3 regions of the Solidesulfovibrio sp. DCME genome follow, and region 3 is predicted to be linked to each of the others. Evidence: riboswitches for the same ligand, from Rfam matches in the RefSeq annotation. Region 3 holds a riboswitch; each other region holds the start of a gene.
The links. A riboswitch is a leader RNA that binds a small molecule or an ion and turns the genes downstream of it on or off. The one in region 3 is predicted to bind cobalamin.

Region 1 (7,260 bases), 1.8 Mb from region 3:
TGGCCGTGGAGAAGGTGGCCTACAAGCCCCTGCGCCAGTCCTCGCGCCTGTCCGTGCTCCTTTCGGCGCTCGGCATGTCCATCTTCCTGCAAAACGGCCTCATGCTGACCCAGGGTGTCTACGACAAGGCCTACCCCACGGAATTCACCCACGGCGGCTTCGAGACCCTGGGCGTGCGCGTAAGCTACATGCAGATCGGCATCATCGCCGTGACCGCCCTGCTGCTTTTCCTGCTCAACGCCCTGGTCTACAAGACCCGCATCGGCAAGGCCATGCGGGCCACGGCCCAGGACAAGGTCATGTCCGCCCTGGTCGGCATCCACTCCGACAAGGTCATCAGCACCACCTTCGCCATCGGCGCGGCCCTGGCCGCCGCCGCCGGCATCATGGTCGGGCTCTACTACGGCTCCGTGCGCTACGACATGGGCTTCGTCCCCGGCATCAAGGCCTTTGCCGCGGCCGTGCTCGGCGGCATCGGCAACATCACCGGCGCCATGATCGGCGGTTTCGTCATCGGCATGGTGGAGATCCTGGCCGCCGCCTACATCCCCCACGGCGGCGAGTACAAGGACGTCTTCGCCTTCGTCATCCTCATCCTCGTGCTCTATTTCATGCCCACCGGCATCATGGGAGAAAACGTCGATGACACGCGGGTCTAGGAAATCCTGGCTGTATTTCGGGCTGGGCCTGGCCTGGTTCTATTTGCTGCTGTGGCCGCTTCTGGGCATCCGCGACGGCAGGCTCCATTTCGCCGATTCCTTCCTGGTCTGGCTGCGCGTGGCCGTGGCCGCGACCGTCTGCTTCGTCCTTTTCCGCCTGGGCAAGCGCGGCGCCCTCGACCCCGTGCTCACGCCCCTGGCCCGGGCCCGCGACGGCGTGACCGGCACCCTGTCGCGCGCCCCGCGCTGGATGCTCTACGTCCCCCTGGCCGCCTTCGCCCTGGCCTACCCGCTCATCACCAACCGCTACGCCCAGGACGTGGCCATAAATGTCCTGGTCTACATCTGCCTGGGACTCGGGCTCAACGTGGTGGTCGGGCTGTGCGGCCTGCTCGACCTCGGCTACATCGCCTTCTACGGCGTCGGCGCCTACACCTACGCCCTGCTCTCGGTGCACTACGCCCTGCCGTTCTGGGTCTGCCTGCCCATCTGCGCCGTCTTCGCCGCCACGGCCGGCTGCATCATCGGCTACCCGACCCTGCGCATGCGCGGCGACTACCTGGCCATCGTGACGCTCGGGTTCGGCGAGATCGTGCGCATCGTGCTCAACAACTGGATGGCCCTGACCGGCGGCCCCAACGGCATCCTCGGCATCAAGGCCCCGGGCATCTACATCCCGACCTTTGCCGACGGCTCCTTTTCCTTCGAGTACCTGCTGCTGCGCAAGCTCGAATACCTCTACTACATCATTCTGGCCCTGGCGGTCTTCACGGTCATCGCCGTCTACCGCATCAATTTCTCGCGCATCGGCCGGGCCTTCGAGGCCATCCGCGAGGACGAGACCGCGGCCGAGCTCATGGGCGTGGACACCTTCCGCTTCAAGCTTCTGGCCTACGCCCTGGGCGCGGTCTTCGGCGGCCTGGCCGGGGCCTTTTTCGCCGCGCGCATGCGCTTTGTCAGCCCCGAGAGCTTCACCTTCATCGAGTCGGCCATGGTGCTGGCCATGGTGGTCCTGGGCGGCATGGGCTCCATTCCCGGCGTCATCCTCGGCGCCCTGGCCCTGGTCGCCCTGCCGGAGGTCTTCCGGGGCTTCGAGCTCTACCGCATGCTGGCCTTCGGCGGGGCCATGGCCGTGATGATGCTGGTGCGCCCGGCCGGACTCTGGCCGGCGGCGCGGATGGGCAAACGTTCGGACGATTCGGAGTAGCCGTGGCCGCCATCCTGGAACTTACGGGCGTATGCGCCCACTACGGCCGCATCCAGGCCCTGCGCGACGTGACGCTGACCGTCAACGAGGGCGAGATCGTCACCATCATCGGGGCCAACGGCGCCGGCAAGTCCACCACGCTCATGACCATCTGCGGCATCGTGCGGGCCAGCGCCGGCGACGTGCGCTACCAGGGCAAATCCATCCGCGACCTGCGCGCCGACAGGCTGCCCGAGATGGGCCTGTGCCAGGTGCCCGAGGGCCGGCGCATCTTCCCGCGCCTGACCGTGCGGGAGAACCTGGACATGGGCGCCTTTTTCCGCCGCGACGCCGACGGCATCGAGGCCGACCTGGGCCTGGTCTTTCGCCTGTTTCCGGTGCTGTTCGAGCGGCGCAAGCAGCACGGCGGCACCCTGTCCGGCGGCGAGCAGCAGATGCTGGCCATCGCCCGGGCGCTGATGAGCCGCCCGAAAATGCTGCTCCTCGACGAACCGTCGCTGGGGCTTTCGCCCATGATCTCCCAGCACATCTTCCGCATCATACGCAACGTCAACGAGGAGCGGGGCATGACCATCCTGCTCGTCGAGCAAAACGCCAACATCGCGCTGAAACTGGCCGACCGGGCCTACGTGCTGGAAACCGGCACCGTGGTCATGGAGGACACGGCCGAAAACCTGCGCGAAAACGTGGACATCAAGAAGGCCTACCTTGGACAATAACCCCGCCCTCGCCGCCATCCTGGCCAGGCTGCGCCCGGATAAGGCCGAGGCCGTCCGCGCCCTCGTCCTTGACGCCATTGCCCGCCAGTTCGGCGACAGCCCCGACCCCGCCGCCGTCACCCGCTTCCTCGACGACATCCGCGTCGCCCAGTCCATGTCCGGCATCGACATCGACTACGCCGAGCACTACACCCACATGCACCAGGCCGGCGTGGACTTCATGCGGCTCGTGCAGACGGTCAAGGCCGCGGATAAGGATTACAAGTAGGCGGAAGAAGGGAAGATGCCTCCGGCGGCCAGGAGGGGCAGTGCCCCTCCTGGACCTCCCCAATGGGGGAGCCGGGTGGGCGCGATCCGGCGGATTGGCCAATTTAGCGGACAAATAAGAGAAAAATAGTTCTCTAGTTTTTTCGCCGCCTTCCTTAATCGCCCGCTGTCGTCAGGCTGTTCGAAAAGGGTCCATCCCCCTCCCGAGACAGAAAAACCTTGCCAAGGGGGAAGGGACGGACGGCGTTGACACGGCCCAACGCTTTTCCCATACAGTGGGGCTGCGTTGGTGTCCGTCCGCCCCGGGGGAGGGAGCGGTACGGGCCGAAAGAGGGAATCCGGCGCAATTCCGGAACTGCCCCGCAGCGGTAAGCGAAAACGACCCCCGCCACCAAGCACTGGAGCACCCCTCCGGGAAGCGGCGGGCACTAGGCACCCCGGCCATCCGCCGGCCCGTTCGCGAGTCCGAAGACCTGCCAACGCCCGTCGGCCAACGGCCGGCGGCGTCGAGGGAGCCTCGCGGGAGGGCGACCCGGCAGGCGCGAGGGCCTTGGCCCCCGCGCCGCCTGTCCGAACCGCTTTCACGAACCGGCGCCACCGCGCCAGCCCAGACCAGGGAGACCACCCATGCTTTCGCCGACCGAGCACGGCAACCTTGCCGTCGATGTCGTCCGTTCCGAAAATGTCCCCGAAAAACCCGAAGCCCGCCCGCCGGCCGTGGCCGCCGTCCCGGCCCGCATCCGCAAGCGCGACGGCCAGGTCGTGCCCTTCGACGCCGACAAGATCCGCTCGGCCATCCGCCGCGCCGGCGCGGCCACCGGCGACTTCGGCGACGACGAGGCGGGCCTGCTCACGGCGCAGGTGGTCAAGGTCCTGTCCCACCGCTTCTCCGGCGGGGTCCCCGACATCGAGCGCATCCAGGACGTGGTCGAACAGGCGCTGATTTCCGCCAACCACTTCCGCACCATGCGCGCCTACTCCGTCTACCGCGAGCAGCGCGCCCGCCTGCGCCAGGACAGGAAAACCGTGGTGGACGTGGCCGCTTCGGTCAACGAATACCTCGACCGCCAGGACTGGCGCGTGGCCGCCAACGCCAACCAGGGCTATTCGCTCGGCGGGCTCATCCTCAACGTTTCGGGCAAGGTGGTGGCCAACTATTGGCTCAACCACGTCTACCCGCCGGAAGTCGGCGCCGCCCACCGAGAAGGCGACCTCCACATCCACGATTTGGACATGCTGGCCGGCTACTGCGCCGGCTGGTCGCTCAAAATGCTCTTGCAGGAGGGCTTAAACGGCGTCCCCGACAAGGTGGAGGCCGACCCGCCCAGGCACCTTTCCAGCGCCGTGGGCCAGATCGTCAACTTCCTGGGCACGCTGCAAAACGAATGGGCCGGCGCCCAGGCCTTTTCCAGCTTCGACACCTACATGGCCCCGTTTCTCCGCAAGGACAAGCTTTCCTATGCCCAGGTGCGCCAGTCCATCCAGGAGCTGATCTACAACTTGAATGTCCCCTCGCGCTGGGGCACCCAGACGCCGTTTACCAACCTGACCTTCGACTGGACCTGCCCCGAGGACCTGCGCGGCCAGCACCCGGTCATCGGCGGCGAGGAGATGCCCTTTACCTACGGCGACCTGCAAGCCGAGATGGATACCATCAACCGGGCCTACATCGAGGTCATGACCGCCGGCGACGCCAAAGGGCGCGTTTTTACCTTCCCCATCCCGACCTACAACATCACCAAGGATTTCCCCTGGGACTCGCCCAATGTCGACATCCTGTTCGAGATGACGGCCAAGTACGGGCTCCCCTACTTCCAGAACTTCCTCAATTCCGACCTGGAGCCCGGCATGGTGCGCTCCATGTGCTGCCGGTTGCAGCTCGATTTGCGCGAACTGCTCAAACGCGGCAACGGCCTCTTCGGCAGCGCCGAACAGACCGGGTCCGTGGGCGTGGTCACCATCAACTGCGCCCGCCTGGGCCATCTGCATCGCGGCGACTGGGCAGGCCTGGTGGCGCGCCTGGACGGGCTGCTGGAGACCGCCCGCACGAGCCTGGAGATCAAGCGCAAGGAGATCGGCCGCCGCATGGACGCCGGGCTGTTCCCCTACACCAAGCGCTACCTGGGGACGCTGCGCAACCACTTCTCCACCATCGGCGTCAACGGCATCAATGAAATGGTGCGCAACTTCACGGGCGACGCGGACAATATCGCGACGCCGGCCGGCCACGCCCTGGCAGTCAAGCTCCTCGACCACGTGCGCGCCCGCATGACCGAGTTCCAGGAGCGCACCGGCCACCTCTACAACCTGGAAGCCACCCCGGCCGAGGGCACCACCTACCGCTTCGCCCGCGAGGACCGCAAACGCTTCCCCGGCATCCTGCAAGCCGGCACCGACGACAAGCCCTATTACACCAATTCCTCCCAGCTGCCCGTCGGGTTCACCGACGACCCCTTCGAGGCCCTTTCGCGCCAGGAGGAGCTCCAGCGCAAATACACCGGCGGCACGGTGCTCCACCTCTACATGGGCGAGCGGCTTTCCAGCGCCCAGGCCTGCAAGAACCTCGTGCGCCGGTCGCTGTCGCGCTTCGCCCTGCCCTACGTGACCGTGACGCCCACCTTCTCCATCTGCGACGTCCACGGGTATCTTCCCGGCGAGCAGGAGACCTGCCCCCGCTGCGCCGCCGAAGGCCGCACGCAAGCCTGCGAGATCTGGACCCGGGTCATGGGCTATTACCGGCCCAAGTCGGCATTCAACACCGGCAAACAGGGCGAGTACGAGGAGCGGGTCTGCTTTGCGGAGCCGACAACCGCGTCCTAGTGTCGCGTTCTCGAAATTCGTGCATACGAATTTCGAGAATAATAATTTGAATAATTATTCTTTCTGAAAAAAACAGTTCCCTGTTTTTTTCAGAACGCCACACGAGGCCTATCGGGGCGGCCGGCGCCACCCGGCCGGCCGCCCCTTGCCCCCGGCCAGCGGGAACGGTAAGGGAGCCCGGATGGACGGACTGACCATCGGCGGCGTGACGCCCCTTTCGACCCTGGATTTCCCCGACGCCCTGGCGGCGGTCATCTACTGCCAGGGCTGCCCCTGGGGCTGCCCCTACTGCCACAACGAACCGCTGCGCAAAATCGGCGGCGAGGGCGAGCGCGACGCCGCCTCGGTGCTGTCCTGGCTGGAGAGCCGGCGGGGGCTTCTCGACGCCGTGGTCTTTTCCGGCGGCGAACCCACCCTCCAGGAGGGCCTGGCCGCGACGCTTGCCGCCGTGCGGGAGCTCGGCTTCAAGACGGGGCTCCATACCACGGGCATGTTCCCGGAGGCCCTGGCCGATGTCCTGCCGCTTTGCGACTGGGTGGGGCTCGACGTGAAAGCCCCGCGCGCCGCCTACGACCGCATCACCGGCCGCGACGGCGGCGGCCGGGCGGCCTTTGCCAGCCTGGCCCTGCTGCTCAAAGGCGCCGTTCCCTTCGAGGCCCGTACCACCTGGCACCCGGGGCTGCTCGACGAGGCGGAACTCGTGGCCCTGGCCGGCGAACTGGCCGCCGCCGGGGCCGACCGCTGGGTCATCCAGGCCTTCCGCCCGGACGGCTGCGCCGACGAGGCCCTGGCCGCCGCCGGCCAGACGGTTTTTCCGCCCGACCTCGTCACCCGGCTCCAGGCCGCCGCCCCGCGCCTGACCATCACCACCCGGTCATGACGGCCCCCGTGGACGCCTCCCTGCTGGTCATCCTGCCCGGCGTGGTCATCCCCGTGGACGAGTTGCGTTTCACGGCCTCGCCGTCGAGCGGCCCGGGCGGGCAGCACGTCAACAAGGTCAGCACCCGGGTGACGCTGCTTTTTGACCTGGCCGGCTCGCCGAGCCTGACCGAGGCCCAAAAGGCGCGGCTGGGCGCTACGCTTGCCGGCCGCATCGCCAAGGACGGCGTCCTGCGCCTCGTTTCCCAGACCACGCGCAGCCAGTCGGCCAACAAGGAACTGGCCGTGGAACGCTTCGTGGCCCTTGTGCGCGAGGCCCTGAGCCCGAGGCCCCCCCGGCGCAAGACCCGGGCCAGCCTGGCCTCGAAGCTGCGCCGCCTGGAAACGAAAAGCCGCCACGGCGCCGTCAAGCGCCAGCGCGCCGCCAGGCCCGACACCGACGAATAGCCCGGCCTTGACGCCCGCCGCCGCCACGGGCTAGGGAAGCCTGTCCCTTGAGCCTTCGCGGCGGCAACGCCGACGCCCCATCCGGAGCACACATCGCATGTCCTCACTGGAACAAAAGCGCCAGAAGAAATCGTTCTGGCTGTCCGCCACGCGGGAACAGGCCAAGGACACGGGCATGGCCCTGGTCCTTGTAAGCCTCATCGTCTTTTTCGTGACCCGGGAGATCCGCTACGTGACCATCGCCACGGGCCTGCTGCTGCTG
Region 2 (7,260 bases), 480 kb from region 3:
GTCCACGAGAGGAGCGGCAACCGGTGCGGACACGACCCTAAGCGGCCGAAACTGACGCCGTCTGCCGTCTTGTGGTGCATCGAGCACATCAGCGATGAACTCGCCGGCAATGCGCGACTCTTCCTCTCCGAAGCCGCGTGTTGTCATGGCCGGTGTTCCAAGACGGATGCCGGAGGTGACGAAGGGTTTTTCGGGGTCGTTGGGGATGGCGTTCTTGTTCACGGTGATACGGGCCAAACCCAGCACGCGCTCGGCTTCCTTGCCTGTGATCCGCTTGCCGCGCAGGCCCACCAGCATCAGATGGCTCTCCGTGCGCCCGGAAACGATACGCAGGCCGCGACTGCCCAGGGTTGCAGCCAATTCGGCTGCATTCTTCAACTCCTGCTGCTGATATATTTTGAATTCCGGGGCCATCGCCTCCTTGAAGGCAACGGCTTTGGCGGCAATGACATGCATGAGTGGCCCACCCTGAATGCCAGGGAATATCGCCGAATTGACAACCTTCTCATGCTCGGCGCGCATGAGAATCACCCCACCGCGCGGACCACGCAAGCTCTTGTGCGTTGTGGTGGTCACGAAGTCGGCATGCGCAACGGGATTAGGGTAGACGCCTGCAGCGATGAGGCCGGCGTAATGTGCCATGTCCACCATGAAAAATGCCCCGGCCTCCTTGGCCACATGGGCAATGCGTTCGAAATCGATGCGCAACGCGAAGGCCGATGCACCGGCGATGATGAGCTTGGGCCTGCTTTCACGGGCTCGCTGCTCCAGCGCGGCGTAATCGATATCCTCTTGGTCGTCCAGACCATAACTGACCACATTGAACCATTTTCCGCTCATGTTCAGCGCCATGCCGTGGGTAAGATGGCCGCCCTCGGCAAGGTTCATGCCCATGATTGTATCGCCCGGCTTGAGCACGGCGAAAAACACACCCTGGTTCGCCTGTGAACCGGAATTGGGCTGCACGTTGGCGGCTTCGGCCCCGAAGAGTTGTTTCACGCGGTCGATGGCCAACTGCTCGACGACATCGACAGTGTTCACATCCACCATAGTAGCGCTTGCCGGGATAGCCTTCGGCGTACTTGTTCGTGAGTTGCGATCCCTGGGCGGCCAGCACGGCTGGCGAGGCGTAGTTCTCGGAAGCGATAAGCTCAATGTGATCTTCCTGTCGCCGATTTTCCTGTTGGATGGCGGCGAACACCTCGGGATCGATCTGGTCGAGAGTATGGCGGATCCGTTCAAACATGTGGGCACCTCAAAATTCGCAGCCCGACACGGAGCCGGGCTGGTGGGATGGAGTGTATCGGGGCCACGCGGCGTTCAATGTCGCGCGGCTCATTCCAGATTGCATCAAGCAAACGTGGCGCGCAGCGCCTTCGCTGCGGTGACCATGTTGGTCAATGCCGGGATCACCTCGTTCCACTGGCGGGTTTTCAAGCCGCAATCGGGGTTGACCCAAAGGCGTTCCGCAGGGATGCGCTCGGCGGCTTTCTGCATAAGGTCGACGATGTGCTGCTGGCTTGGGATATTGGGCGAGTGGATGTCATACACGCCTGGTCCGATTTCATTGGGGTAGTTGAAGTCGTCAAAGGCGTCGAGCAACTCCATGTCGGAACGCGAGGTTTCGATGGTGATGACATCGGCGTCCATGTCGGCGATGGACGCGATGATGTCGTTGAACTCCGAGTAGCACATGTGGGTATGGATCTGCGTTTCGTCGGCCACGCCGTTGGCGGTGATGCGGAAGGACTCCACAGCCCAATCCAGATACTCCTTCCATTGCGATTTGCGCAGCGGCAGGCCTTCGCGCAACGCGGCCTCGTCGATCTGGATCACGCGCACCCCGGCCTTTTCCAGGTCCAATACTTCCTTGCGAATGGCCAGGGCGAGCTGCTTGCAGGATACCGAGCGCGGCTGGTCGTCACGCACGAAAGACCAGTTCAGGATGGTCACCGGCCCGGTCAGCATGCCTTTCATGGGTTTGTTGGTCAGGGACTGGGCGTAGGTGATCCACGCCACGGTCATGGCTTTCGGGCGATCGATGTCGCCAAAAAGAATGGGCGGTTTCACACAGCGCGAGCCGTAGGACTGCACCCACCCGAATTGGCTGAAGGCGTAGCCGTCGAGTTGTTCGCCGAAGTATTCGACCATGTCGTTGCGTTCCGCCTCGCCATGCACGAAGACATCCAGGCCGAGTGCTTCCTGCTCGCGCACGCACCGGGCGATTTCCCCGTGCATGGCTTCCCGGTACGTGGCCTCGTTGACCTTGCCGGCCTTGAACTGGCTGCGCACCTGGCGGATTTCCGCCGTTTGCGGAAAGGAGCCAATGGTGGTGGTGGGAAACTTCGGCAGATTGAGTAGCGGGGCCTGGCTGGCTGCGCGCTGCGCATAGGGACTCTTGCGCTGTCCCAGTTCCGGCCTGATTTCCGCAAGGGCGGACTTGACACCCGGGTTGTTCACGCGCGGCGAACTGCGTCGGGCCTCAATGGCGGTGCGATTGGCATCCAGTTCGGCCCGGACCGCGTCGCGCCCCTGGTTCAGGGCGACGGCCAACACCCGCAACTCGCCAAGCTTCTGCTTGGCGAAAGCCAGCCAGGATGCAACCTCGGCGTCAAGTTTCTGTTCGCTCTCCAGATCTACGGGAACGTGTAGCAAAGAGCAGGAAGGGGCGATCCACAGACGCTCGCCCAGTTTTCCAGCCAGAGGCTCCAACCAGTCGAGCACGGCGTTCAGGTCGGCCTTCCAGATGTTGCGGCCGTTGATGACCCCCAGGGACAACACGCGATCAGCCGGCAATCGGGCAAGAAGATCATCGACTTCGTGGCGCGCGTTGACGGCGTCGAGGTGGACGCCCTGGATCGGCAAGCCGGCGACCAGCGGCAGGTTCTCTTGCAGGGAGCCGAAGTAGGTAGCCAGCAGGAGCTTCGGGGCGTTGCGCCTGAGGGCCTCATAGGCCGTGACCATTGCCTGCTTCCACTCGTTGTCGAGTTCGGTGACAAGAAGCGGCTCGTCGACCTGTACCCATTTCACGCCCTGCGCGGCCAGCATGTCCAGCAATGCGGCATAAACAGGGAGCAACCGAGGCAGCAGCGCGAGCTTGTCGGAGCCGTCCTTGGCCTTGCCAAGCGCCAAGTAAGTGACAGGCCCGATGATCACCGGCTTGGCGTTGACGCCCAGGGCCTTCGCCTCGGCCAATTGCTCTAGCAAGCGCGAGGCATCAAGCTTGAACGCGGTGTCGGCGCTGAACTCGGGGACTATATAGTGGTAGTTGGTGTCAAACCATTTGGTCATTTCTCCGGCAGCGACACCGTCGCGGCATTGTGCCTGAATGTCCGCCGCCTGGGCCGAGCGACCGCGGGCGAGGCGAAAGGAATTGTCCAGCGCATCGCCGTGGAAGGCGCGCACGCGATGGGGCAGATTGCCCAAGGTGAAACTCATGTCCAACACGTGATCATAAAAGGCGAAGTCGCCGACGGGCACGAGATCAAGGCCCAATTGTTCCTGCCAGTGGCGCTGGCGGAGGGTGCCCCCCAACGATTTGAGGGCATCGAGGGAAGACGTGCCTTTCCAATAGGATTCGAGGCCGAATTTGAGCTCGCGTGCGGCCCCGATGCGCGGGAAGCCAAGATTGTGCGTGTATGCCATACCCCTCTCTCCGGTTGATTTTATTGCGATGCCAGGATGGCCAAATAGCGCTTTGAAACCATGAACAAAAATGGTATTTTCTCACATTCTCATGACGTCTGCTCATAGATGAGGAAGCCGGCCATGTTAGAGCGCATCCACCTGGAGACCCTCCGCGCCGTCTCGCAGCACGGTTCGCTGACTGCCGCCGCAGCGCATTTACACCTCACGCAATCCGCGCTGAGTCACAGCATTCGCAAGCTGGAAGACACGCTCGGCGTAGCAATATGGCGTCGCGAAGGTCGCTGCCTGCGTCCAACACAGGCAGGAACCTATTTATTAGCGGTAGCGAATCGTTTGGTGCCGCAGTTCGCTCACATTGAAGAGCGGCTCCATCAGTTCGCACAGGGTGAGCGCGGCACGTTGCGCGTTGGCATGGAATGTCACCCATGTTACCAGTGGTTGCTGAAGATTGCAGCTTCGTACTTGGATGCCTGGCCGGCTGTGGATATGGACGTGAAGCAGAAATTCCAGTTTGGCGGAATTGGGGCCTTGGTCGGCTATGAAATCGATTTGCTCGTGACTCCCGATCCATTATACAAGACAGGCTTATATTTCGAGCCGGTGTTCGACTATGAGCAGGTGCTGGTCGTCGGGCCGAACCACCCCTTGCGCGCAGCGAGCCATATTGAGCCGGAACAGCTTGCAGCGGAAATCCTGATCACCTACCCGGTCCACATTGATCGGCTCGATATTTATTCCCGATTCCTCACGCCTGCCGGCATCATCCCCAAACAGCACAAGCGGATTGAAACCACCGAGATCATGCTTCAAATGGTGGCCAGCGGCCGGGGCGTGGCCGCCTTGCCGCGTTGGCTGGTCGAAGAGAACGCCGGCAAATTCGCCGTGTTCCCGGTGCGCTTGGGAGCGCAAGGCATAGACAAGAAAATATTTCTCGGTATCCGCGAGGCAGACGCCGACATCGATTACCTGAGGGCCTTTGTGGAGTTGGCGCGTGCGTATCGTGATCGATAGCCCCTCGGTAGTGTGTCCCTGATTGGCTGCGAAGGTTACACGCTCCTATACTCTTGGCAGCGCTGGTGCCCGCCCCCTCGGGAGAGGGCGCAAGAGGGAATCCGGCTTGACAATATCTGTATGAGCCGGGCAACTACTCTGCATTATTGAACTCGCAGGTCCGCATCCGCGATGCGGCTAAGTGGGAAGTCCGGTGCGAAACCGGCGCTGGCCCGCAACCGTGAAAGGGGACGAAAACCGCACACAGCCACTGTCCGCGCAAAGGCGCGGATGGGAAGGCGCGGCAAGTAGGACGATCCTTGAGCCGGGAGACCAGCCTGCGAGAAGTCATGGCGGGCTTCGAGGCAGAGCCGACCCATGGACAACACCCCGTCTGATTGGTGGGGTGTCGTGTCTGTGTTTCCTCGGGCCCTCCTCTTCTTCAACGAAGCAGGAGGTCTTTTTATGCGTTGCGTGCTGGCTGCGCTGGCTGTCGTCATGGTCTTGCCCTGTCTGGGCCTGGCGGCCGAGGACCGGGAAGACACGTTCAACCTTCCTGAAATGCTCGTCACGGCCACGGCCACCCCGGCTCCGGCCAGCGAGGTTCCCGTCCATGTCGAGGTCCTCGGCCGGGAGACAATCAACCAACTGGGCGTGGACACCTTGGGCGAACTGATCGCCCGGAAATCGCCGGGCACGACCATTCAGTACCCAGGCGCTTACACGAGTTTTCGCCTGCGAGGGTTCGACACTTATGTCTCGCCAGGGGCGAACATGGATGCCAAGACCCTGGTGCTGGTGGACGGCAACCCCTCCGGCTCGGGCAATCTTGCGCTGATTCCCCTGGACAACGTGGAACGCGTGGAGATCATGCGCGGTCCCGGATCGGTCCTGTATGGGGCCTCGGCCAACCGCCCGCGCCTGCGGCCGGGAAACAGCCGTGAAATATGCCGACGCCGGCTTGTCCGTCCGGCTGACCCTGGTCTGCCTGCCCCTTGCCGGGCTGCTCGCGGCGGCCCTGATCACCGGCCTTGTCGTTGGATCGAGTTCCCTTCCCCTGCACGATGTGCTGCGGGCGCTTGCCCAAAGCGACGCCTGCGACCCGACCGTCCTGGCCATCGTCTGGAAGTTGCGGCTGCCCCGGAGCTTGCTGGCGGCCTTGGCCGGCGGCGCGCTGTCTCTTAGTGGCTTGGTCTTCCAAACGCTGGTGCGCAATCCACTGGCCGATCCCTATATCCTCGGCGTGTCCGGTGGAGCGGCCCTCGGCGTGGTGGGCGGCATGTTGCTCGGTTTGCCCACGTTCCTGGGAGCCGGACCGCTCGCCTTTTTCGGGGCAATGGCAGCCTTTGGCGTGGCCGTGACCCTGTCGCTACGGGATGGGCACGTGGCAACGCCCTCCCTTGTCCTGTCCGGCGTCATGGTCAATGCCTTCTGTTCGGCCGCCATCATGTTTTTCCTCTCCATGACCAGGGATCATACCTTGCACGCCACACTGGTCTGGCTCATGGGCGACACGTCTTCGGCCACGTTGGGTTCTTTGCCGATCCCCGCCCTGTGCGTCGTCGCCGGGGCCATGTTGGTCTTCGCCTTGTCTCAGACGATGAACCTGCTCCTTCTCGGCGACGAGGCGGCCGCAAACCTCGGGGTGCGGGTGCGTCTTGTGCAGGGCGTGCTCGTCACCACCACCGCGACCATGACTGGAATCTAGCCGTAGACTGCAATCCGTTCACGGATACGCCTCGCATCACGGCTCTGCCGGGAAGTCGTCCCATTCACCGGGATCACGAGTGATTATCCCGGTGAACGGCTGCGATGGGCTTTTCATAGCAGTCTGTTACAAGCCATGGCGGAATCATCAGGTCACAACCTCGTGTGAGGGGCTAGATATTTTCTTTTGAGTATCGAAATAGTCAACACCAGACAATATATCGATACAAGCATCCGCATTATTCAGTGTATAAAGATGTATTCCTGACGCTCCCTGTTCAATAAGGTCACGAATTTGGCGTTGTGCGATTTCTATGCCTTTGCGCCGTACGGCTTCATTTCCGCCATCTTTGTCCGCCTGCACCAACTCAAGGTACAGTTTTACCGGAATACTCGCGCCGCAAAGTGAGAGAATCCTGTGCAGGGATTGCATGCTGAGAAGCGGGAGCACGCCGGGAATGATAGGCTTGACGACACCCCTGCGGCGTAATCGGGCGACGAAATCATTATAGCAGCGGACGTCGAAAAATAGCTGGGTGATGGCGAAATCCGCGCCGACATCCAGTTTGTGCTTGGTCCATTCAAGGTCGTCGGCGATGCTGGCGGCTTCCGGATGCGCTTCAGGGTAGCAGGCTACGGCGATCCCCGTTTCCGGATACCGCAACCTGATGAAGGCAACGAGATCGGAAGCATGAGAGAAGCCGGAATTCGCCGTCGGAAGGACGCCCGGCGGCAAGTCGCCCCGCAATGCGAGGATGTTGGTTATTCCAATGTCCTGAAGTTCTTCCATGAAACTCACGATGGACTCGTGGGTCGCCCCAGCACAGGTCAGATGGACCATGGGGAATAATCCAAACCGTTCCTGCAGGCATGAGGCCGTCGCAAGGGTGGTGGCCCGCGTGCCGCCGCCGGCTC
Region 3 (7,260 bases):
CCAAAGGAGCATCCATGCCTGTCATCATGGGCACGGCCGGGCATATCGACCACGGCAAGACCACGCTCATCAAGGCGCTTACCGGCATCGACTGCGACCGTCTGGCCGAGGAGAAAAAGCGCGGCATCACCATCGAGCTCGGCTTCGCCTTCATGGACCTGCCCGGCGGGGCGCGCCTGGGGGTCATCGACGTGCCCGGCCACGAACGCTTCGTCAAGAACATGGTGGCCGGCGCGGCCGGCATCGACTTCGTCATGCTGGTCGTGGCCGCCGACGAAGGCGTCATGCCGCAAACCCGCGAGCACCTGGACATCTGTACGCTGCTCGGCGTGCAAACCGGCCTGGTGGCCCTGACCAAGGCCGACATGGTGGACGAAGACTGGCTGGCCATGGTCACCGACGATCTGCGGGCCGAACTGGCCGGCACCTTCCTGGCCGACGCCCCCCTTTTTCCGGTCTCCTCCCACACCGGGACGGGCCTCGACGCCCTGCGCGACGCCCTGGCCGCGCTCGTGGCCGACTTCGCCCCCCGGCGCCGCTCGGACCTGGCCAGGCTGCCCATCGACCGTGTCTTTACGCTCAAGGGCCACGGCACGGTGGTCACGGGTACGCTCATCGCCGGCTCGTTTCGCCTGGGCGAGGACGTGCAGCTTTTCCCCACGGACAAACGCTCCAAGATTCGCGGCCTGCAATCCCACGGCGAGACGGTGGAGGAATCCCCGGCCGGCCGGCGCACGGCCGTCAACCTGACGGGCCTGGAGGTGGAGGACATCGAACGCGGCGAGGTGCTGGCCCGGCCCGGAACCCTTTTTCCGGACACGGTCTGGGAAGTGGAGCTCGCCTGCCTGGCCTCGGCCCCGCGCGCCATCAAGCACCGCACCGAGGTGCATTTCCACCACGGCACCCGGGAGCTTTTGGCCCGCATCCACCTGCTCGACCGCGAAAAGCTCGAACCCGGCCAGACGGCCGTGTGCCAGATGCGTTTTCCCGAGCCCCTGGCCGGGGTCCACGGCGACCGGGTGGTGGTGCGCTCGGGCGCGCCGCTGCGCACCATGGCCGGCGGCCGGGTGCTCTCGCCCATGGGCCGCAAGGTCAAGCGCTTCGACCCCGCCGCCGCGCCCATGCTGGCCGCCCTGGCCACGGAAACGGGCTCGGAACTGGTCGCCTTGCAGCTCGACCGGGCCGGGATCGAGGGGCTGGGCTTTGCGCGGCTCATGACGCTCACCGACCTCGAATCCAAGGCCCTGGACAAGGCCCTGGCCGGCCTTTGCGACAAGGGCCGGGCGGCGCTGGTCGAGCGCGACGGCAAGGAAGGCCGCCATTTCGTCGCCGGCGCCGTCCTCACGCAGCTGGCCGCCACCCTTGCCGAATACGTCGCCGCCTTCCACACCCGCGAACCGCTCAAGCTCGGCATCTCCCGCAGCGAACTGGCCTCCACCTGGGGCAAGGCCCTTGCGCCCAAGCTCTTTCACTACGTGGTCGAACGGCAACTGCGCGCCGGGGTACTGGCCACCGAACAGGACGTGCTGCGCCTGGCCGGCCACAAGGTGTCCCTGGCCTCGGACCAGGCGACGCTTCGGGCCACGCTGCTCGATGTCTACCAGAAAGGTGGGCTGACCCCGCCCAACGTCAAGGACATCCTGGAGCCGTTGTCGCTGACCTTCAAGGAGGCCCAGCCGGTCTACAAGGTGCTCATGGACGAAGGGCGCATCGTCAAGGCCCAGGAAGGGATGTATTTCTGCGCCGAGGCCATCGCGGCGCTCATCGCGAAGGTCCGGGCCTACTACGCCGGCGGCGCCACGGACATGGGGCCGGCCGAATTCCGGGAACTGACCGGGCTGTCGCGCAAGTTCCTCATCGCCCTGCTCGAATACCTGGACAAGGAAAAGATCACCATCCGCGTCGGCGACAAGCGGCAGTTGCGCGGAAAGTAGCGGCGAAAGGAGCAGGCGGGGAGGCAGGGAAGAGGCCTCCGGCGGCCAGGAGGGGATGATCCCCTCCTGGACCTCCCCGATGGGGAAGAAGGAGCGGGCGGACAGTGAAGACGGGCAACGACGAAGGCGACGACAGGCCGTGGCCCGCCGCCGCCGGAATGGCTGGGTGGCCGGGGGCTACCAGTCCTGGTCCTGGGGCTTGGCTTCCTGCTGGGCCTTGATGACGAGCAGGGCGACGAAGACCGAGACGAAACCGAACAGCACGATGAGGCCGGAGAAGTCGAATTGCACGGCGAACCCCCTGGGCGGATGTATTTCGTGAAAAAAATCCTTAACCCCAAAACGAGCCCATGTCCAGACGCAACCCCTTTTTGGCCGCCCTGCCGGCCCTGATCTGCCTGGCCGCCCTGGGCCTGGCCCGGCCCGAGGCCACGGCCCTGGCCGGCGTGGTCGTGATCGAAAACGACGCCTACAGCCTCGACGGCGGCCGGCCCATGACCGGCGCCTGGGAGGTGGCCGAGAAAATCGCCGTGGCCCGGGACACGGCCGTGGTGGTCCTCGGGAAAAACTCCAAGCCGGCCACGGTCCAGACCCTGCTCCAGTTGCTGGAAAACCTTCACGTGCCCACGCTTTTCACCAAGAAAGCCGACTACAAGGCCCTGCTCGACCGCGGCGTCATAAAGCCCAGCCGTACCCCGGCCAATCCTTGACACCGCCCCTGCCCCCGGCTACTGCCCGGAAACGACCAGGGTGCCCCGTCGGGGCTCAATAGGGAATCCCGTGCAAGTCGGGAGCGGACCCGCCGCCGTCAGTCCCCGAAAAGGTCGGCCTCCACGCGCGCCACTGGGAGCTTCTCCCGGGAAGGCCGGGGCCGATGGGACGAGCCGGAAGACCTGCCCGGTCACAGGCCAACCCGTCGGCAACGAGGGCTTTTGCCGGCCGGGCTCAAGGGAAAGGGCGGGCGTCCCCATTTGGCGGCGCGGTCCTTTTCCATTCTTCAAGAGCCCTCCATGCCCATGGAGGTTCACCCCCAATGACGCGTCCCCTGAAAACGCTCACCTGCCTTGCGCTGTGCCTGTTCCTGTCCGTACCGGCCCTGGCCGGCCACGAGGCCAAAAAGGAAGCCAAACGGGCCATCGTCGTGGCCGCCTTCGGCACCACCGTGCCCGAAGCCGCCCCGGCCATCCAGAAGATGGTCGAGCGCGTCAAGGCCGCCTATCCCGGCGTGCCGGTGTCGCTGTGCTACACCGCGGCCATGATCCGGCATAAGCTGGCCAAGGAAGGCAAGGTCTTCCCCTCCCCGGCCGAGGCCCTGGCCGCCCTGCCCGACCAGGGCGTCACCGACGTGGCCATCCTGTCCCTGCAAACCATCCCCGGCCACGAATACGACGACCTGGTCAGCCTGGCCAAGGCCTTCTCCGGCCTGCCCAAGGGGCTTTCCCACGCGGAAGTCAGCGCGCCGCTGCTCTTTTCCCGCGAGGACTTCCCCCGGGTGGCCAAGGCGCTCCTCGCGTCCGCGCCCAGGGAGCGCAAGCCCGTCGACGCGCTCGTCTTCGTCGGCCACGGCACCGACCACTTCGCCGACATGGCCTACCCCGCCCTGCAATACACGCTGTGGCGCGAGGACAAAAACGCCTTCGTGACCACGGTCGAGGGCACGCCGAGCTTCGAGGACGTCGCCGCCGAACTCAAGGCCCGGGGCGTCAAAAAGGCCTATCTCGTGCCGCTTTTCGCCGTGGCCGGCGACCACGCCCGAAACGACATGGCCGGCCAGGAGAACGACTCCCTGGCTTCGCTGCTCAAAAAGGCCGGCGTCGAGGCCGTGCCCGTGCTCACCGGCAACGCCGACCGCGAAGCCGTGGCCGCCATCTGGCTGGACCACCTCAAGGCGACCTTCGACGCCCTGCCCGGGAAATAATGCCCGCCACGTCAGGCCGACCGGGCGGACGGACCGCCGCCCTGCTTCCCGCCCTGGCCGGGCTGGCCGCGCTGGTCGCGGCCTGCCTGGCCGGGGCCTATCCGGCCGCACCCGGCGACGTGGCCACGGTCCTCGGCCGGGCCATGGGGCTGCCGCTGGCCGCCCCGGCCGACCCGGCCCTGCCGGCCGTGGTCCTCGACCTGCGCCTGTGGCGGGCCGTTCTGGCCTACGGCGTGGGCGCCGCCCTGGCCGTGGCCGGCGGCGTCTTCCAGGGCGTGTTGCGAAACCCCCTGGCCGACCCCTTCACCCTGGGCGTCTCCGGCGGCGCGGCCTTCGGGGCCGCCCTGTCGCTGACCCTGGGCCTGGCGGCCGCCTGGGGCGGGCGCTTCGCCACACCCCTTTGCGCCCTGGCCGGCGGCGCGGCGACCCTGGCCGGGGTCCTGGCCCTGTCGCGTCTGGCCGGGGGACTGCGCCGGGAAACGGTGGTCCTTTCCGGCATCATCGCCGCCACCTTCCTTTCGGCCCTGCTGTCGCTGGTCAAGGCGCTCAACGAGGAATCCGTGGCCGGCATCGTCTTTTGGATCATGGGCGGCTTCCAGGGCCGGGGCCAGGCGGAACTGGGGCTTTTCCTGCCCTGCTGCCTGCTGGGGCTGGCCCTGGTGGCCCTTTTTGCCCGGGAACTGGACATCCTGCTTCTGGGCGACACGCAAGCCCGCCAATTGGGGGTTGCCGCCGGCCGGGCCAGGCTGACGCTGCTGGCCGCCGCCAGCCTGCTGACGGCCGCCGCCGTGGCCGTCTCCGGGGTCATCGGCTTCGTCGGGCTCATCGCCCCCCACGCCTGCCGCCGGCTCTACGGGGCCGAGCATGGCCGGCTGCTGCCCCAAAGCGCCCTGTGCGGCGGCGCGTTGCTGGTCCTGGCCGACGTCCTGGCCCGCACCATCCTGCCCGGCGGCGCCGAGCTGCCCGTGGGCGTGGTCACGGCCCTTCTGGGCGGCCCGTTTTTTTGTTTCCTGCTGCTCGCCCCCCGGGGCGGAGGCCGGGCGTGATCCGCCTTACGGGCCTTCGGGCCGGCTACGGCGACGTCGAGGTCCTGCACGCCATCGACCTCGCCATCGCCCCGGGCGAAATGGTGGGGCTTCTCGGCCCCAACGGCGCGGGCAAGACCACGCTGCTGCTGGCCGCCACGGGCATTTTGGCCCCGACCGCCGGCACCGTCGCCCTGAGCGGCCGCGACGTGGCCGGCCTGGCCTCGCGGGAGCGCGCCCGGCTCGTCGCCGCCGTGCCCCAGCGGGCCGAAAGCGCCGGCGAATTCACCGTGGCCGCCCTGGTGCGCCTGGGCCGCTATCCCTACCTGCGCTTCCTGGCCGGCTACACCGAAGCCGACGAGGCGGCCTGCCGGGAGGCCATGGCGGCCGTGGGCGTGGACCATCTCGCCGAAAGGCGCCTCAACGCCTTGTCCGGGGGCGAATTCCAGCGCGTGCTCACCGCCCGGGCCCTGGCCCAGGACGCCCGGGCGCTTGTTCTGGACGAGGCCTCGGCCAGCCTGGACATTGCCCGAAAAATGGAACTCTACGACCTGCTTGCCCGGCGAAACGCCGCCGGTACCACCGTGCTGGCCGCCCTGCACGACGTCAACCTGGCGGCGCTTTTCTGCAAGCGGCTCATTTTTTTAAAAGACGGCCATATCGTCGCCGACGGCCCCACCGCCGACGTCTTCACCGGCCAAACCCTGTCAAGGATTTACGATGCCGACATCCTGGTCATCCCCCATCCGCGAAACGGCTGCCCCCAGGCTTTGGCCGTGCCTGCTGGCCCTCCTGGCCCTCCTGCTGCCGCAACCGTCCCCCGGCCTGGCGGCCGTGACGATAACCGACGACCTGGGCCATGAGGTCCGGCTGGAAAAGCCGGCCCAGAGGATCGTGGCCCTCTACGGCGCCCTAAACGAGATCCTCGCCGGACTGGGGCTTACCGATCGCATCGTGGCCCGCACCGAGGCCGACACCCGGCCGCCGGCCATCGCCGGCCTGCCCGTCATCGGCACCCACATGCGGCCGAACATCGAGCGCGTCCTGGCCGTGGCACCCGACCTGGTGCTCCAGGCGGCCGGGCGCGGCGAGGCCGAGGAAGCGGCCGCAAGCCTGGCCCGTTTGGGCCTGCCCACGGCCGTTTTCGCCATAAACGATTTTCCGGGGCTATTTTCCGCCATCGACCGCATCGGCCGGCTGACCGCAAGCGAAGACGGCGCCGCCCGGCTCGTCGCCGGCCTTACGGCCCGCCTGGAGGCCGTGGCGGCCAGGGCGGGCGGCCAGGGCGAACGGCCGACGGTCTTTTTCGAGGTCCGCTCGGGAAGCCTGCTCGCCGCCGGGCAGGGCTCCATGGTCGACGCGGTCATCGAAGCCGCCGGCGGGAAAAACGCCGTGACGGCGGACAAGAAGATCGTGCGCCTGGCCGACGAGGAACTGCTGCGCCTGGCCCCGCAAGTCTGCCTCACCCAGCGCGGCCCCATGAATCCCGAGGCCCGGCCCATGCGCGAACGCCCGGCCTACGCAACCCTTCCCTGCGTGCAATCAGGCCGCGACTTCCTGGTGGACGAGGCCGTCTTCTCCCGGCCCGGCCCGGGGAGCGTGGACGCCGTGGAGGAACTGGCCGGGCTGCTCGCCGCCTCCCCGGCCACGGAGGCCCGGCCATGACCGCCCTGGGCACGCTCTACGGCCTGGGCGTCGGACCGGGCGACCCGGAACTGCTGACCATCAAGGCCGTGCGCATCCTGCGGCAAACGGCCGACGTCTTCGCCGCCTCGTCGAGCAAAAACGACTATTCCATCGCCGAGGCCATCATCGCGCCCCACCTGCCCCGAGGGACGGCCGTGACCCGGCTGGGCTTCCCCATGACCCGCGACCCGGCCGCCCTGGCCGCAGCCTGGGAGGCCAACGCCACCGCCATGGCCGGCGTGCTCGCCGCCGGGCGCGACGCCGCCTTCGTGACCCTTGGCGACCCGCTGCTCTACAGCACCTTCGGCTACGTGCTGCCGCTGTTGCGCCGCCGCCTGCCGGGCCTGCCCGTGGTCGTCGTGCCGGGGATCACCTCCTTCCAGGCGGCCGCCGCCACCACGGGCCAGCCCCTGGCCGAGGCCGGGGAAAACCTGCTCGTGGCCTCGGGCATCGACGGCGACGGCCGGTTGGAAAAGGCGCTGGAGGCGGCCGACAACGCCGTCATCCTCAAGGCCTACCGCAACTTCCCCAGGCTTCGGGAACTGCTGCGGCGCTTGGGGCTGGCGGGTGGGGCGATCTTCGTCACGCGCCTGGGCCACGACGGCGAAGCCGTCATCCCCGACCTCGAAGCGGCCCCGGAAAAGCCCCACTACCTGTCGCTGTGCCTGGTCAAACGGCCGCGCTGACGTCCCGGCCG

Region 1: another riboswitch for cobalamin. It lies ahead of ACP59X_RS23320 (ribonucleoside triphosphate reductase); the one in region 3 lies ahead of ACP59X_RS15520 (sirohydrochlorin cobaltochelatase).
Region 2: another riboswitch for cobalamin. It lies ahead of ACP59X_RS17630 (TonB-dependent receptor plug domain-containing protein); the one in region 3 lies ahead of ACP59X_RS15520 (sirohydrochlorin cobaltochelatase).

What each region holds. Positions count from the first base shown of each region.
Region 1 covers NZ_CP188261.1:5,281,330-5,288,589, forward strand. The annotation lists gene ACP59X_RS23300 (branched-chain amino acid ABC transporter permease) at 1-659, shown strand, start outside; gene livM (high-affinity branched-chain amino acid ABC transporter permease LivM) at 643-1,866, shown strand; gene ACP59X_RS23310 (ABC transporter ATP-binding protein) at 1,869-2,585, shown strand; gene ACP59X_RS23315 (hypothetical protein) at 2,575-2,853, shown strand; cobalamin riboswitch at 3,123-3,347, shown strand; gene ACP59X_RS23320 (ribonucleoside triphosphate reductase) at 3,480-5,672, shown strand; gene ACP59X_RS23325 (anaerobic ribonucleoside-triphosphate reductase activating protein) at 5,854-6,552, shown strand; gene arfB (alternative ribosome rescue aminoacyl-tRNA hydrolase ArfB) at 6,549-6,998, shown strand; gene ACP59X_RS23335 (SxtJ family membrane protein) at 7,096-7,260, shown strand, end outside.
Region 2 covers NZ_CP188261.1:3,982,512-3,989,771, forward strand. The annotation lists partial or broken gene glyA (serine hydroxymethyltransferase) at 1-1,246, opposite strand, end outside; gene metE (5-methyltetrahydropteroyltriglutamate--homocysteine S-methyltransferase) at 1,351-3,645, opposite strand; gene ACP59X_RS17625 (LysR family transcriptional regulator) at 3,769-4,659, shown strand; cobalamin riboswitch at 4,799-4,994, shown strand; partial or broken gene ACP59X_RS17630 (TonB-dependent receptor plug domain-containing protein) at 5,200-5,535, shown strand; gene ACP59X_RS17635 (FecCD family ABC transporter permease) at 5,579-6,346, shown strand; gene ACP59X_RS17640 (methylenetetrahydrofolate reductase) at 6,494-7,260, opposite strand, start outside.
Region 3 covers NZ_CP188261.1:3,505,012-3,512,271, forward strand. The annotation lists gene selB (selenocysteine-specific translation elongation factor) at 15-1,934, shown strand; gene ACP59X_RS15515 (hypothetical protein) at 2,285-2,644, shown strand; cobalamin riboswitch at 2,684-2,832, shown strand; gene ACP59X_RS15520 (sirohydrochlorin cobaltochelatase) at 2,968-3,852, shown strand; gene ACP59X_RS15525 (FecCD family ABC transporter permease) at 3,852-4,898, shown strand; gene ACP59X_RS15530 (ABC transporter ATP-binding protein) at 4,895-5,740, shown strand; gene ACP59X_RS15535 (ABC transporter substrate-binding protein) at 5,772-6,542, shown strand; gene cobI (precorrin-2 C(20)-methyltransferase) at 6,539-7,249, shown strand.